2 regions of the Kribbella italica genome follow, and region 2 is predicted to be linked to the other one. Evidence: riboswitches for the same ligand, from Rfam matches in the RefSeq annotation. Region 2 holds a riboswitch; the other holds the start of a gene.
The links. Region 2 has a riboswitch for FMN ahead of ribD (bifunctional diaminohydroxyphosphoribosylaminopyrimidine deaminase/5-amino-6-(5-phosphoribosylamino)uracil reductase RibD). Riboswitches for the same ligand answer to the same signal wherever they lie in the genome.
Positions count from the first base shown of each region.

Region 1: linked by a shared signal. The riboswitch ahead of ribB (3,4-dihydroxy-2-butanone-4-phosphate synthase) and the one ahead of ribD (bifunctional diaminohydroxyphosphoribosylaminopyrimidine deaminase/5-amino-6-(5-phosphoribosylamino)uracil reductase RibD) in region 2 are both predicted to bind FMN.

Region 1 covers NZ_JACHMY010000001.1:4,120,575-4,127,531, reverse strand. Annotated here, with positions in the region: gene HDA39_RS19090 (carbohydrate ABC transporter permease) at 1-267, shown strand, start outside; gene HDA39_RS19085 (sugar phosphate isomerase/epimerase family protein) at 274-1,269, shown strand; gene HDA39_RS19080 (transketolase) at 1,266-2,144, shown strand; gene HDA39_RS19075 (transketolase family protein) at 2,141-3,109, shown strand; gene ribB (3,4-dihydroxy-2-butanone-4-phosphate synthase) at 3,093-3,716, opposite strand; FMN riboswitch at 3,822-3,955, opposite strand; gene HDA39_RS19065 (glycoside hydrolase family 140 protein) at 4,012-5,499, shown strand; gene HDA39_RS19060 (sugar-binding transcriptional regulator) at 5,527-6,534, shown strand.
Region 2 covers NZ_JACHMY010000001.1:3,937,078-3,944,034, reverse strand. Annotated here, with positions in the region: gene HDA39_RS18235 (5-oxoproline transporter, DUF969 family subunit) at 1-582, shown strand, start outside; gene HDA39_RS18230 (5-oxoproline transporter, DUF979 family subunit) at 579-1,556, shown strand; gene HDA39_RS18225 (DUF2891 family protein) at 1,556-2,518, shown strand; FMN riboswitch at 2,579-2,710, shown strand; gene ribD (bifunctional diaminohydroxyphosphoribosylaminopyrimidine deaminase/5-amino-6-(5-phosphoribosylamino)uracil reductase RibD) at 2,830-3,858, shown strand; gene HDA39_RS18215 (riboflavin synthase) at 3,859-4,482, shown strand; gene pnuC (nicotinamide riboside transporter PnuC) at 4,479-5,150, shown strand; gene HDA39_RS18205 (bifunctional 3,4-dihydroxy-2-butanone-4-phosphate synthase/GTP cyclohydrolase II) at 5,154-6,386, shown strand; gene ribH (6,7-dimethyl-8-ribityllumazine synthase) at 6,387-6,857, shown strand; gene HDA39_RS18195 (nitronate monooxygenase) at 6,931-6,957, shown strand, end outside.

The DNA of each region.
Region 1 (6,957 bases), 180 kb from region 2:
CCGCTGTCGCTGCCGGCCCTGGTGACGGTCGCGATCCTGGACGCGGTCGCGACCTGGAACGAGTTCCTGTTCGCGCTGATCCTGCTCAACTCCGACGCGAACAAGACCATCCCGGTCGGCCTGCTGAACTTCCAGGGCCAGTTCGCCAACAACAACACCGGGCTGGCGGCGGGCATCCTGATCGCCGTCGTCCCGATTCTCATCGCCTACACGCTCCTGCAGCGCTGGATCGTCGGCGGCCTCACCGCCGGCTCTCTGAAGGGTTAGGACCATATGACTGACATGCCGGTGTTCGGTGCGGGGATCTGGCACTTCGCGACGTACCAGGACCGCTACGCCACCGACGGCTACGGGCCGCCGGTCGGGCTGCTGGAACAGATCGACCGGGCGGGCGCCGTCGGCGACCTGTCCGTGGTCGACCTGAACTGGCCGTTCGCCGGGTACGACGGGACGCTCGACGAGGTGAAGGCCGCGCTCGCGAGGAACAACCTGAAGGCGATCGCGATCACGCCCGAGATCTACACCCGCGACTTCGTCAAGGGCTCGATCACCAACCCCGATCCCGGCGTCCGCAAGCAGGCGCTCGAGTTGTTGCACCAGGCAACCGAACTGGCCAAGGACCTGGGCTGCTCGTACGTGAAGCTCTGGCCGGGCCAGGACGGCTGGGACTACCCGTTCCAGGTGAACTACCACGACATCTGGAAGCTCGCCCTGGACGGCCTGACCGAGCTGGTCTCGGCGCACCCCGACATCAACTTCGTGATCGAGTACAAACCGCGCGAGCCGCGGGTCAAGATCATCTTCCCGAACGTCGCCCGCACGCTGCTCGGGATCGAGAAGATCGGCCTGCCCAACCTGGGGATCCTGCTGGACTTCGGCCACTCGCTGTACGGGCAGGAGACACCGGCCGACGCCGCCCAGCTGGCGATCGACTACGGCCGGCTGTTCGCGATCGACGTGAACGACAACCTGCGCGGCTGGGACGACGACATGGTGGTCGGCTCGGTGCACCTGGTCGAGACGTTCGAGTTCTTCCACACCCTGCGCCGCAACAACTGGGAGGGTGTCTGGCAGCTCGACCAGTTCCCGTTCCGCGAGGACAGCGTCGAGGCGGCGAAGCAGGCGATCCGGTTCCTCAAGGCGGTGCACCGCGCGCTCGACGTACTGGACGAGGAGGCGCTCGCCGCCGCGCAAGCGTCGCACGACGCGCTCGCCGCGCAGCGGCTGGTCCAGAAGGTGTTGCTCTCGTCGATGGCGGAGACGGCATGACACTGACCGCCGAGCACACGACGATGCCCGTGCTCGGGCGACTGCCGGTCCACAGCAGCCGCTCGGCGCAGGTCGCGCACATCACCGAGGCGGCCCGGCAGATCCGGATCCAGGACCTCAAGCTCGTCCACCACGCCGGGGCCGGGCACATCGGCGGCGACTTCTCGTCGATCGACATCCTGGCCACCCTGTACGGCGCGGTGCTGGACGTCGCGCCGGACCGGGTGGACGACCCCGAACGCGACCGCTTCATCCTCAGCAAGGGGCACGTCGCGGGCGCGCTCTACACGACGCTCGCGGCCTTCGGCTTCCTGCCCGTCGAGGAGCTGGCGACGTTCCTGAAGCCGCTGTCGGCGCTGAACGGGCACCCGAACCGGCGCAAGGTCGCCGGCGTCGAGGCGAACACAGGTCCGCTCGGGCACGGCCTTCCGGTCGCGGTCGGGCACGCGCTGTCGGCCAAGCTCGACGTGTCGTTGCGGCGGACGTACGTGCTGGTCGGCGACGGCGAGCTGCAGGAAGGCAGCAACTGGGAAGCGATGATGGCAGCCTCGCAGTACCAGCTGGACCGGCTGACCGTGATCGTCGACCGGAACCGGCTGCAGCAGGGCGCGACCACCCAGGAGACCAACGACCTGGATCCCTTGCCGGACAAGGCGGCGGCGTTCGGGTTCGCGGTGGTCGAGGTGAACGGGCACGACCACGGCGAGCTGCTCGACGTGCTGTCCGCCGTACCGTTCCGGCCGGGCAAGCCGACCTTCGTGATCGCCCACACGCACAAGGGCCACCCGATCTCGTTCATGAGCAACAACGTCGCCTGGCACCACCGGGTGCCCGACGCGGCCGAGTTCGCCCAAGCACTCAAGGAGCTCTCATGACTGTCACCGACAGTCCCTCGATCGCCGACCGGCCGCGCTACGACTGCCGGGACGCGTACGTCGAGACGCTGGCCGAGCTGGCCCACGCGGACCACCGGATCGTCGGCGTCGTCAACGACTCGGTCGGGTCGAGCAAGCTGAACAGCTTCCGCAAGGCGTTCCCGGACCGGCTGATCAACGTCGGTATCGCCGAGCAGGACATGGTCGGCGTCGCCTCCGGGCTGGCCAACGGCGGCCGGATCCCGTTCGTGTCGGCGGCGTCCTGCTTCCTCACCGGGCGCGCGCTGGAGCAGATCAAGGCGGACGTCGCGTACTCGCACACCAACGTGAAGCTGTGCGGCATGAGCCCAGGCGTCGCGTACGGCGAACTCGGGCCGACGCACCACTCGATCGAGGACATCGCCTGGCTGCGGGCGATCTCCGGGATGACGATCATCGTGCCGGCCGACCCGGTCGAGACCGCGGCGGCGCTGCGCTGGGCGGCCGCGTCCGACGGGCCGGTGTTCATCCGGGTCAGCCGGATGAGCGTGCCGCGGATCTACGCCGACGACTACACGTTCGAGCCGGGCAGGGCGATCACCGTCCGGGCCGGCGACGACGTGACGCTGATCAGCAACGGCACGGTGCTCTGGCGGGCGCTGGCCGCGGCCGAGCAGCTCGCGACGGAAGGGATCTCGGCCCGGGTGCTGTCGATGCCGACGGTGAAGCCGCTCGACACCGGCGCCGTGGTCGCGGCCGCGCGGGAGACGGCCGGGATCGTGACCGCCGAGGAGGGGGTGAGCGGGGGTGGGCTCGGCGGCGCGGTCGCGGAGGCCGTCGTACAGCATCATCCGGCGCGGGTGTCGATCCTCGGGATCCCCGAGTTCGCGCCGACCGGCTCCGCGGCGTACCTGCTGGACCGGTACGGGCTGTCCGCGGACGGTATCGCGTCCGCGGCCCGCGCGCTGGTCAGCCGAGGAAAGTGACCAGGTCGGCGATCGAGACCATCGCGAAGTCGTGGGCGTCGGCGAACGCGCGCAGGTCGGCGCCGGTCATCAGCGTGCCGTCGTCGTTCATCAGCTCACCGATCACCCCGACCGGCGGCAGCCCGGCCAGCCGGACCAGTTCGACGGTCGCCTCGGTGTGACCGGGCCGCTGCCGGACGCCGCCCGCGACCGCGCGGAGCGGGAGGATGTGGCCGGGCCGGATCAGGTCGGTGGGCCGAGCCGTGCCGTCGGCCAGGACGTTGACGGTCCGCGCCCGGTCCGCGGCGGAGATGCCGGTGCCGACGCCGGTGCTCGCGTCGACCGACACCGTGTACGCCGTACGGAGGCTGTCCTGGTTGTTCGGGACCATCAGCGGCAGCTCGAGCCGGTCGAGGACCTCCGGCGCGGCCGGGGCGCAGACGTACCCGCTGGTGTAGCGGACCAGCAGCGCCATCAGCTCCGGCGTCGCCAGGCTCGCGGCGAAGGTCAGGTCGCCCTCGTTCTCGCGGTCCTCGTCGTCGACGACCACCACCGGGCGCCCGCGCCCGATCTCGGCGATCGCGTGGTCGATGGTGTCCAGGCGGGTCGTGCTCGCCACGGTGCTCACAGTCGCTGTCCTCTCGGCCTGGCACTCCGGGGGCAACGACAAGCTCCGCGACTCCTCTCTGGGGCACGCTTGTGGGCGCGCGCCGGACAGGCATCGCGAAGTCTGCCACGTGCGTCTTCCCATCCGGACTTTCACCGTCGGTCCCGGAGTTCCACCAGGTCAACCGGACCTCCTTGCGGAGGTACGGGTCGCGGACTTTAACCGCCGGCTCGGAATTTCACCGACCCCAGAGCACGTGTGTGATCTTGCAGATTCACTGCGCAGTGTATCCGTCTCGACTGTTTCCGGGAGTGTCATGTCCATCTCATCCGTTTGGCGGTCGGTCGAGCTCTCGGCATCCGTGGAGGAGCGGTACGGCGCGGAGGTGTGGGCGGAGTTCGTGCACGAGAGCGGGGTGACGCTGCGGAGGCCGGCGTTCTGGGACGGGGACGGCGTGTGGAGGGTGCGCTTCGCCGCGCCGACGCCAGGGGAATGGCGCTGGACTTTTGGCTCCTCTTCAGGCGTGCTTGACGTCCAACAAGTACCAGCCGGCGAGGCCAATCCGTTCTACTCCCACGGGTTCTGGCAGATGTCCCCCGGCGGCCGGAGCCTGGTCCACGCGGACGGCACTCCAGCACTTCTGGTCGCCGACACGGCGTGGGCGCTCCCATGGCGAGCGACCGTCTCGCAGGTCCGCGAGTACGCCGCCGATCGTCAGGCGAAGGGCTTCAACGCCGTACTGCTGATGTCCGTGCAGCCCGACATGCGCGCGGTCGGGCCGCGGGACCGGACGGCGGACGAGGGGTTCGACGTCGGGTTCGAGGACCTGGTTGACGGGCACCTGCTGCGGCCTCGGGCGGAGTACTTCCAGTACCTCGATCAGCTGCTGGAGGTGCTGGCCGAGCACGGGATCGTGCCGGTGCTGCAGCCGGTGTTCCAGGGGTTCGGCTGGAAGGGGCTGGACGTCGCGGGGACCGTCGTACCGGCTGAGGAGTATGCGACGTACTGCCGCTACCTGGTCGCGCGGTACGGCGCCTCACCGGCGATCTACCTGGTCGGCGGGGACGGGACCGGGCTGGAGCCGCAGGTCGCGGCCGGGGGCGCCGAGGTGCACGCGGTCGACTGCTACGGGCAGCCGACCGGGATCCACTACCGGCCGCACATCCGCGCGTCGGCTCATCAGGACGCGGAGTGGCTTGACTTCCAGTGGTGCCAGACCGGGCACACCGGCGAGCACGTGGCCGAGCGGGTGGCCGACCTGTGGCGGAACGAGCCCGTACGGGGTGTGGCGAACGGCGAACCGACGTACGAGAAGCACGGCGGTCTTTCAGTCGCGAATGGGTGGTGGCAGGGGCACGAGGCGTGGAGCAACCTGTGCGCGGGCGGGACGATGGGGGTCGTGTACGGCGCCGGGAGTCTGTGGCAGTGGCGGCTGCACGCGTCGGAGCCGGGGCATTCGTCGTTCTTCATCGCGCCGGACGCCGGGTGGCGGGAGGCGATGGATTTCGAGGGGTCGACGTACGTCGGGCTGGTCGGGCGGGTGCTGGCCGGGCTGCCGGTGGCGGACCTGCAGCCGGACTGGACGCGGGTGATCTCGGGGCGCGCGCTGCGCGGTGCCGGTGGTCTGCTGATCGTCTATCGCGAGCACGGGGGACCGGTGATGGTGTTCGACGACTCGGTGCCGCTGGACTACCGGATCGTCGATCCGCGCGACGGGTCGGTGGTGGCGACCGGCCGCCGGGACACGCCGGGCGACCCGCTGCCCGATGCTGGTGGCGCACCGCGGGTCTACATCTGCCTATAGTCCAGTCCTGATCGAAGGGGGCTACGCATGAGCGCTCACCGTGGCGTACGTCAGCCGGGGCTGGACGAGCTGCGGCTGCTGGCGAAGGTGGCCCGGATGTACCACGAGAAGGGCATCCGGCAGCCACGCATCGCCAGCGAGCTCAACCTGTCCCAGGCCCGGGTGTCGCGGATGCTCAAGCAGGCGGTCGAGGTAGGGATCGTGCACACCGTCGTGACGATGCCGAGCGGGGTGCACAGCGATCTCGAGGACGAGCTGCAGGGGCGGTACGGGCTGCGGGATGCGGTGGTCGTGGACACGGGTGGTCTGTCTGTGGGACCGAGTGGTCTGGCGGAGGGTGTGGACGAGGACGTCCTGCCCGCGCTGGGATCGGGCGCCGCGGCGTACCTCGACATGACGCTCACCGGCGGGCACCTGATCGGCATCTCGTCCTGGAGCGAGACCCTGATCAGCGCCGTCGACCGGATGCCGCGCAAGAGCGTCCCGGTCGCCGAGAAGGTCGTCCAGATCGTCGGCGGCCTCGGCGACGCCGCCGTCCAGATGCAGGCCACGCGCCTCACTGCCCGCTTCGCCGAACTCACCGGCGCGATGCCCGTCTACCTCCCCGCTCCGGGTCTGGTCGGCACACCCGCCGTACGCCGCGCGATGATGAACGACGTCTCCGTCCGCGACGTCCTCGGCACGTGGGGCCAACTCACCGACGCTGTCGTCGGAATCGGCAGCCTCCAGCCGTCGCCTTTGTTGCAGCGCAGCGGCAACGCGGTAGCCCAGGCCGACCAGGACGAACTCCGCCGCCTGGGCGCCGTCGGCGACGTCTGCTTCCGCTTCTTCGACGAAGAAGGCCACCACGTCCGCTCCACCTTCGACCAACGCGTCATCGGCGTCACGGCGAAGGAACTGCTCGCCGTCCCCCGCCGCATCGGCGTCGCCGGCGGCGACCGCAAGTACTCGGCCATCCGCGCTGCTCTGCTGGGCGGCTGGGTCAACATCCTCATCACCGACCTGTCGATGGCCCAGCGCTTGCTCGCCGACTGACGCCTCTCCCACGCGTGCCCCTCCGTTCGCCGGCGCTCGCTGCGGGGCGTGCTCCCGCCCGCCTTCTTGGTGGGTACGCGTGCTGTCGCGCGCTTCGTGCGGTGGGCTGTCGCCCACGTTCGCGTGCTGTCGCGCGCTTCGGTGCGCGGCTGGCGCCGCTTCGTGTGCGCGCTGGCGCGCGAGCAACCACTTGGTGGTGGGCCGGGTTGGGTGCGTGCAAATGGTGACCCACGCAACCGCTCCGGTCGCTGGCGCTCCCTGCACCCGCCCACCGGTCAAGTTGGGGGGATGCTGTCGCCCGCTTCAGGTGATGGGCTCTGGCGCCCAGGTGAGCGCTGGCGCTCGGTCGACGGCCCGTGCTGAGTCCGGTGCCTGCGTGCAGGTGGTGGTCGTCCGCTGCCGCCGGTGCCTGCCTATGGCTGG
Region 2 (6,957 bases):
TTCGGCAACGGCTTCGCGGGGAGCCGCTCGGTGACGCTGTTCATCGTGGTGCTGCCGGTGATCGGCCTGGTCGAGCGGTTCGGGCTGCAGGAGCAGTCGCGGCGGCTGATCGGCAAGCTCACCTTCCTCACCACCGGGCGCCTGCTGGCGTCGTACCAGGTGATCCGGCAGGTGACGGCCGCGGTCGGGCTGATGTCGATCGGTGGCCACGCGCAGACGGTCCGGCCGCTGATCTACCCGATGGCCGAGGGCGCGGCCGAGCGCCGGTACGGGCGGAAGCTGCCCGAGGCGGTGCAGGAGCGGATCAAGGGCCACTCGGCCGGGGTGGACAACGTCGGCGTGTTCTTCGGTGAGGACGTCTTCATCGCGGTCGGCTCGATCCTGCTGATCACCGGCTTCGTCGACTCGACGTACGGGCTGAAGCTGGACGCCCTGCACGTCGCCTTGTGGGCGATCCCGACCGCGGTCTGCGCTCTGCTGATCCACGGCGGCCGGATGCTGTACTTCGATCGCCAGCTCGACCGCCTGATGGCGGTCGACGGTCCGCCGCCGGCCCTCAAGAAGAAGGAGGCGGACCGGTGATCAAGGTCGAGTGGTTCTACTGGCTGTGCGGTCTGCTCTTCCTCTTCGGAGCGGTCCTGACCCTGCGCGACCGCAGCAACAGCAAGCGGTACGGAAGCGCCGCCTTCTGGGGTCTGCTCGGCGCGTCTTTCGGCTACAGCACCTTCGTGGTGAACAAGACCGCCCCGGCCTGGGTGCTCGGGCTGGTCGTGATCGCGATGACCGTCCTGGTCGGCACCGGGCAGCTCGGTCGCGGCACCGAGGTGTCCACGAGCCTGGCCGAGAAGGCGGCCGCCGCCCAGCGGTTCGGCAACAAGCTGTTCGTTCCGCCGCTGGTGATCCCGCTCGGCGCGCTGATCTTCGCGGTCGGGCTGGCCAAGATCAAAGCCGGCGACCAGCCCCTGCTGGAGAAGGGCTCGGAGACGCTGATCGGCCTGGGCGTCTCCGCGGTCGCGGCGGCGATGGTCGGCGTGATCATGCTGCGTCCGCCGTCCGTCCTGACTCCGCTCAAGGAGGGGCACCGGCTGCTCGAGGTGATCGGCTGGGCGGCCGTCCTGCCGCAGATGCTGGCCACGCTCGGCCGGCTGTTCACCGACGCCGGCGTCGGTACGGCGGTCGGCAAGGTCACCACGCACGTGCTGCCGGAAGGATCGCTGTTCGGCTCGGTCGTCGTGTACTGCCTCGGGATGGCGCTGTTCACCGTGATCATGGGCAACGCGTTCGCCGCGTTCCCGATCATGACCGCCGCGATCGGCTACCCGGTGCTGGTGCAGACCTTCGACGGCAACCCGGCGACGGTGTTCGCGATCGGCATGCTGGCCGGGTTCTGCGGAACGCTGACCACGCCGATGGCCGCGAACTTCAACCTGGTCCCGGCCGCGCTGCTCGACATGAAGAGCCGGTACGGGGCGATCAAGGCGCAGCTGCCGACCGCGCTCCCGCTGCTGGTCTGCAACATCTTCCTGATGTACTTCCTCGCGTTCGGAGTCCTGTGATGAGTCAGCGGTACGTCGAGATCGCACTCCAGAACCTGCGGACCGAGTCGCCGCACCAGCTCGACCACGTCGCGCGCGACGCCAGGGCCTACAGCGTCAGGGAGTTGCACCCGGCGTTCCACACGTCGTACGACTGGCACTCTTGTGTGCACATGCACTGGTTGCTGGTGCGGTTGTTGCCGGAGGCCACTGATCCGGAGCCGATCCGCAAGGCGCTCGACCAGAACCTGACCGCCGACGCACTCGCGGCCGAGGCGGCGTACCTGCGGAGCTCGCCGTCGTTCGAGCGCCCGTACGGTTGGGCGTGGGCGCTCGTCCTGGCCGCGGCCGTCCGTCAGAGCCCGGACGCGGCCAGGTGGTCCGAGGCAATGAGCCCGCTGGTCGACGCGATCGTCGACCTCAGCCTGGAGTGGTTACAGGGAGCCGCCCGCCCGGTCCGCTCGGGCGTCCACTCGAACTCGGCGTTCGCCCTGGCTCTCCTGTACGACGCCGCCGAGGCCCTCGGCCAGGACAAGCTCACCCAGGCCGTCCGCGACAAGGCGCGCGCCTGGTTCGCCGAGGACCGCGAGTACCCGCTGCAGTGGGAGCCGAGCGGCGAGGACTTCCTGTCGCCGGGTCTGTCCGAGGCCGACCTGATGCGCCGGGTCCTGACCGAAGACGAGTTCGCCGAATGGCTGCCCGCCTTCCTGCCGGATCTGACCGCCCTGCGGCCGGTCGAGGTCCGCTACCCGGTCGACGGCCGGCAGGGCCACCTCCAGGGCCTCAACCTCACCCGCGCCTGGCAGCTCGCCGCGCTGTCCGACGCCCTGCCCGAGCGAGAACCAGCCCTCCGCGCGACGGTCGCCGCCCACCTCGACGCCGCCCTGCCGAGCGTCACCAGCGGCGACTTCAACCACGACCACTGGCTCGCCACCTTCGCCTACCTCGCCCAGGGCGGCGCGCTGGTGGGACCGTCCAGGTGACGGAAGCAACAACTCGCCGCCGCACCAGCGGCGTACACTTCAGGTACGAGTGAAACCACTCGCGTGCTCCGGGGTCGGTGTAATTCCGAGCCGGCGGTGACAGTCCGCGACCCGGTCGATGCAGTTCGTCGGCCGGTTGACCTGGTGGAATTCCAGGACCGACGGTGAAAGTCCGGATGGGAGGCGCACGCGATCGGTGTGCGCTCCGACGTGCGGAAGTGCGCGGCCGTAGGAGGTCGCGTTCCGGGCGGCGGTTCGCGTGCCGGTTGTCATGGCCCCGGTGGTGCGTCCGTGACAACGAGGGACCGTCCGTGAACAACGCTTCACCGATCGACGTGGCCTGGATGCGGCGTGCGATCGAGCTGGCCGCCCGCGGGATCGGCAGCACCCATCCCAACCCGGTCGTCGGCTGTGTGATCACCGGCCGCGACGGGCATCCCGTCGGCGAGGGGTACCACGAGCAGGCCGGCGGCCCGCACGCCGAGGTGAACGCGCTGCGGATGGCCGGTCCCCGGGCCCGCGGCGGTACGGCGTACGTGACGCTCGAGCCCTGCAACCACACCGGCCGGACCGGGCCGTGTGCCGACGCGCTGATCGAGGCCGGCATCGGCCGCGTCGTGTACGCCGTACCGGATCCGAACGCGCAGGCCGCCGGTGGCGGCGAGAAGCTCCGGACCAAGGACATCCAGGTCGATCAGGGCGTACTCCGGGCCGAGGCCGAGGAGGTCAACCACGTCTGGCTGCACAGCGTCCGGACCGGTCGGCCGTTCGTGACCTGGAAGTTCGCCACCACCCTGGACGGCCGCAGCGCCGCGCCCGACCGGACCAGCCGGTGGATCACCGGCGAGGCCGCCCGCGCGGACGTCCACCGCAAGCGGGCCGAGTGCGACGCGATCGCCGTCGGCACCCAGACCGTCCTGGACGACGACCCCGAGCTGACCGTGCGCGACGAGCACGACCGCCCGGCCGGCCGCCAGCCGCTGCGGGTCGTGGTCGGCGACCGGGACGTCCCGGAGACCGCGCGGGTCCGCAACGACCGCGCCGAGACCCTGCTCCTGCCCACCCACGACCCCAACGAGGTGCTCCGGCAGCTCGACGACCACCAGATCCGCCACCTCTGGCTCGAGGGCGGGCCGACGCTGGCCGCCGCCTTCCTGCGCGCCGGACTGGTCGACCAGATCGTCGCGTACGTCGCTCCGGCGCTGCTCGGATCGGGCTTCTCCGCCGTCGGCGACCTCGGCGCGGAATCTATCGACCACCTGCGGCGCTTCACCCTTGCGGACGTCACTCGCCTCGGCGACGACGTCCGGCTCACCCTGACCCCCCTGGGAGGGAAGTAGATGTTCACCGGAATCGTCGAAGAGCTGGGAACCGTCGAGTCGCTCGACCTGCTGGAAGGCGACGCGGCCCGGCTCACCCTGCGGGGCCCGAAGGTGACCGAGGACGCGCGCCACGGCGACTCGATCTCGGTCAACGGCTGCTGCCTGACCGTGGTCGAGACCGGTGCAGGCACCTTCACCGCCGACGTGATGCGCGAGACGCTCCGCCGGACCAGCCTGGGCGGTGTCGAGAAGGGCTCGACCGTCAACCTGGAGCGGGCCGTCACCGCGCACGCGCGGCTGGGCGGCCACATCGTCCAGGGCCACGTCGACGGTGTCGGCACGATCGCGAGCCGCGAGCCGGCCGAGCACTGGGAGGTCGTCCGAATCGCGGCCGGCCCGGAGATCCTCAAGTACGTCGCGGAGAAGGGCTCGATCGCCGTCGACGGTGTCTCGCTGACCGTCACCGACGTCGACGACGCAACCTCGACCTTCGGGATCAGCCTGATCCCGACCACGCTCGAGCTCACCGTGCTCGGCCGCAACAAGATCGGCGACACCGTCAACCTCGAGGTCGACGTGATCGCGAAGTACGTGGAGCGGTTGCTGACCGCCCCGAAGACTGTTGTCGGAGGCAACGAATGATCGACTGGCTGCTGCACGAGCAGGTCACGATCGCCGGTTCGCCGGTGCTGGTGCGGGAGATCGTCGGCAACGTGTTCGGCCTGGCCAGCGCCCTGTTCGGGATGCGCCGGCTGGTGTCGGCGTGGCCGATCGGCATCGTCGGCAACGTGCTGCTGTTCACGGTCTTCGTCGGCGGGCTGTTCGACACCCCGCAGGACAAGGACCTCTGGGGCCAGGCCGGCCGCCAGGTCTTCTTCGCGCTCGTCAGCCTGTACGGGTGGTACCGCTGGTACCAGACCCGTCACGGCGGCGCCAAGACCGGCGTCCAGCCGCGGTGGGCCACGGCCCGGCAGCGCCTGGAGATGCTGGGCGCGGCCGTCGTGCTCTACGTGATCGGGTACTTCGTCCTGCGTGAGCTCGGCTCGTGGGGTCCGCAGTGGGACGCCTGGATCCTGACCGGGTCCATCCTGGCGACGTACGGGATGGCCCGCGGGTTCGTCGAGTTCTGGCTGGTCTGGATCGCGGTGGACGTCGTCGGCGTCCCGCTGCTGATCCAGGCCAAGTTCTACCCGTCGGCGGCGATGTACGTCGTCTACGGACTGTTCTGCGTGCTCGGGTTCGCGGCGTGGTGGCGGATCAACCAGCGGGAGACCGTAGCGGTCACCCCCGAACCAGTGGTGGTGGGTTAGACGATGGGCGAGGTACTGAAGCTCGACACGATCGAGCACGCGATCGACGAGATCCGCGCCGGCCGCGCGGTGATCGTGGTCGACGACGAGGACCGGGAGAACGAGGGCGACCTGATCTTCGCCGCCTCCAAGGCGACGCCGGAGCTGCTGGCGTTCCTGATCCGGCACAGCTCGGGTGTCGTCTGCGTGCCGATGGAGGGCGCCGAGCTGGACCGGCTGGGCATCCCGCTGATGACCCCGCACAACCGGGAGAAGCTGCGCACGGCGTACACGGTCTCGGTCGACGCCCGCGACCACATCGAGACCGGGATCTCGGCGGCCGACCGGGCCCGGACGATCCGGGTGCTGGCCGACTCCGCGTCGGAGTCGTTCGACCTGGTGCAGCCGGGGCACGTGTTCCCGCTGCGGGCGCGCGACGGCGGCGTCCTGGTGCGCCCGGGGCACACCGAGGCGTCGATCGACCTGGCCCGGATGGCCGGGCTGCGGCCGTCCGCGGTGATCTCCGAGCTGGTGAACGACGACGGGTCGATGAAACGCGGCGCGGAGCTGCGGGCGTTCGCCGACGAGCACGGCCTGGTGCTGGTCTCGATCGCGGACCTGATCGCGTACCGGCGGCGGACCGAGAGCCAGATCGAGCGGGTCGCGACCACCACCCTGCCCACCCGGTACGGCGACTTCGTTGCCCACGGCTACCGGAACACCGTCGACGGGTCGGAGCAGCTGGCGCTGGTCCGCGGCGAGATCGGCGACGGGCCGACGCTGGTCCGGCTGCACTCGGAGTGCCTGACCGGCGACGTGTTCGGCTCGCTGCGCTGCGACTGCGGTCCGCAGCTCGACGAGGCGATGCGGCAGGTCGCGGCCGAAGGCGGCGTCGTGGTCTACCTGCGCGGTCACGAGGGCCGGGGGATCGGCCTGCTGCACAAGCTGCAGGCCTACGAGCTGCAGGACGCGGGCCGGGACACGGTCGACGCGAACCTGGACCTCGGGCTGCCCGCCGACGCCCGCGACTACGGCACCGGCGCGCAGATCCTGGCCGACCTCGGCGTCAAGTCGGCCAAGCTGCTGACCAACAACCCGGACAAGCTGGCCGGCGTCCAGGGCTACGGCATCGAGGTCGTCGAGCGGCTCGGGATCTCGATCGACCCGACCGAGCACAACCTGCGCTACCTGCGCACCAAGCGCGACCGGATGGGCCACCACCTGCCCACCGGCACGGACGAAAAGGGAGTTCAGTAGATGTCGGGAAGTGGAGCACCCACGATCGAGACGCCGCGGGTGGAGGGCGCCCGGGTCGCGGTCGTCGCCGCGCAGTGGCACCCGAAGGTGACCGACGCGCTGGTCGCGGGCGCCGTACGGGCGCTGGACGAGTCGGGCGTCACCGACTACTCGATCATCCGCGTCCCGGGCTCGTTCGAGCTGCCGGTCGCGGCACTGCACGCGGCGAAGGCCGGGTACGACGCGGTGGTGGCGCTGGGCGTCGTCATCCGGGGTGACACGCCGCACTTCGAGTACGTGTGCCAGGCGGCGACGAACGGGTTGATGGAGGTCGGCCTGAGTACCGGCGTACCGGTCGGGTTCGGGCTGCTGACCTGCGACAACGACCCGCAGGCGCTGGATCGGGCCGGGCTGCCGGACTCGCGCGAGGACAAGGGGTACGAGTCGACGCAGGCGGCGCTGGTGACGCTGGCGGCGATCAAGAGCCTGTGATCGTCAGGACCTTTCGAGTACCGGCCACCGATCGAGGGCTGGTACTCGAAAGGTGTGGGAGAGGATTCGGGGAATGACTGGTGCGTGGACGGCGTCGGAG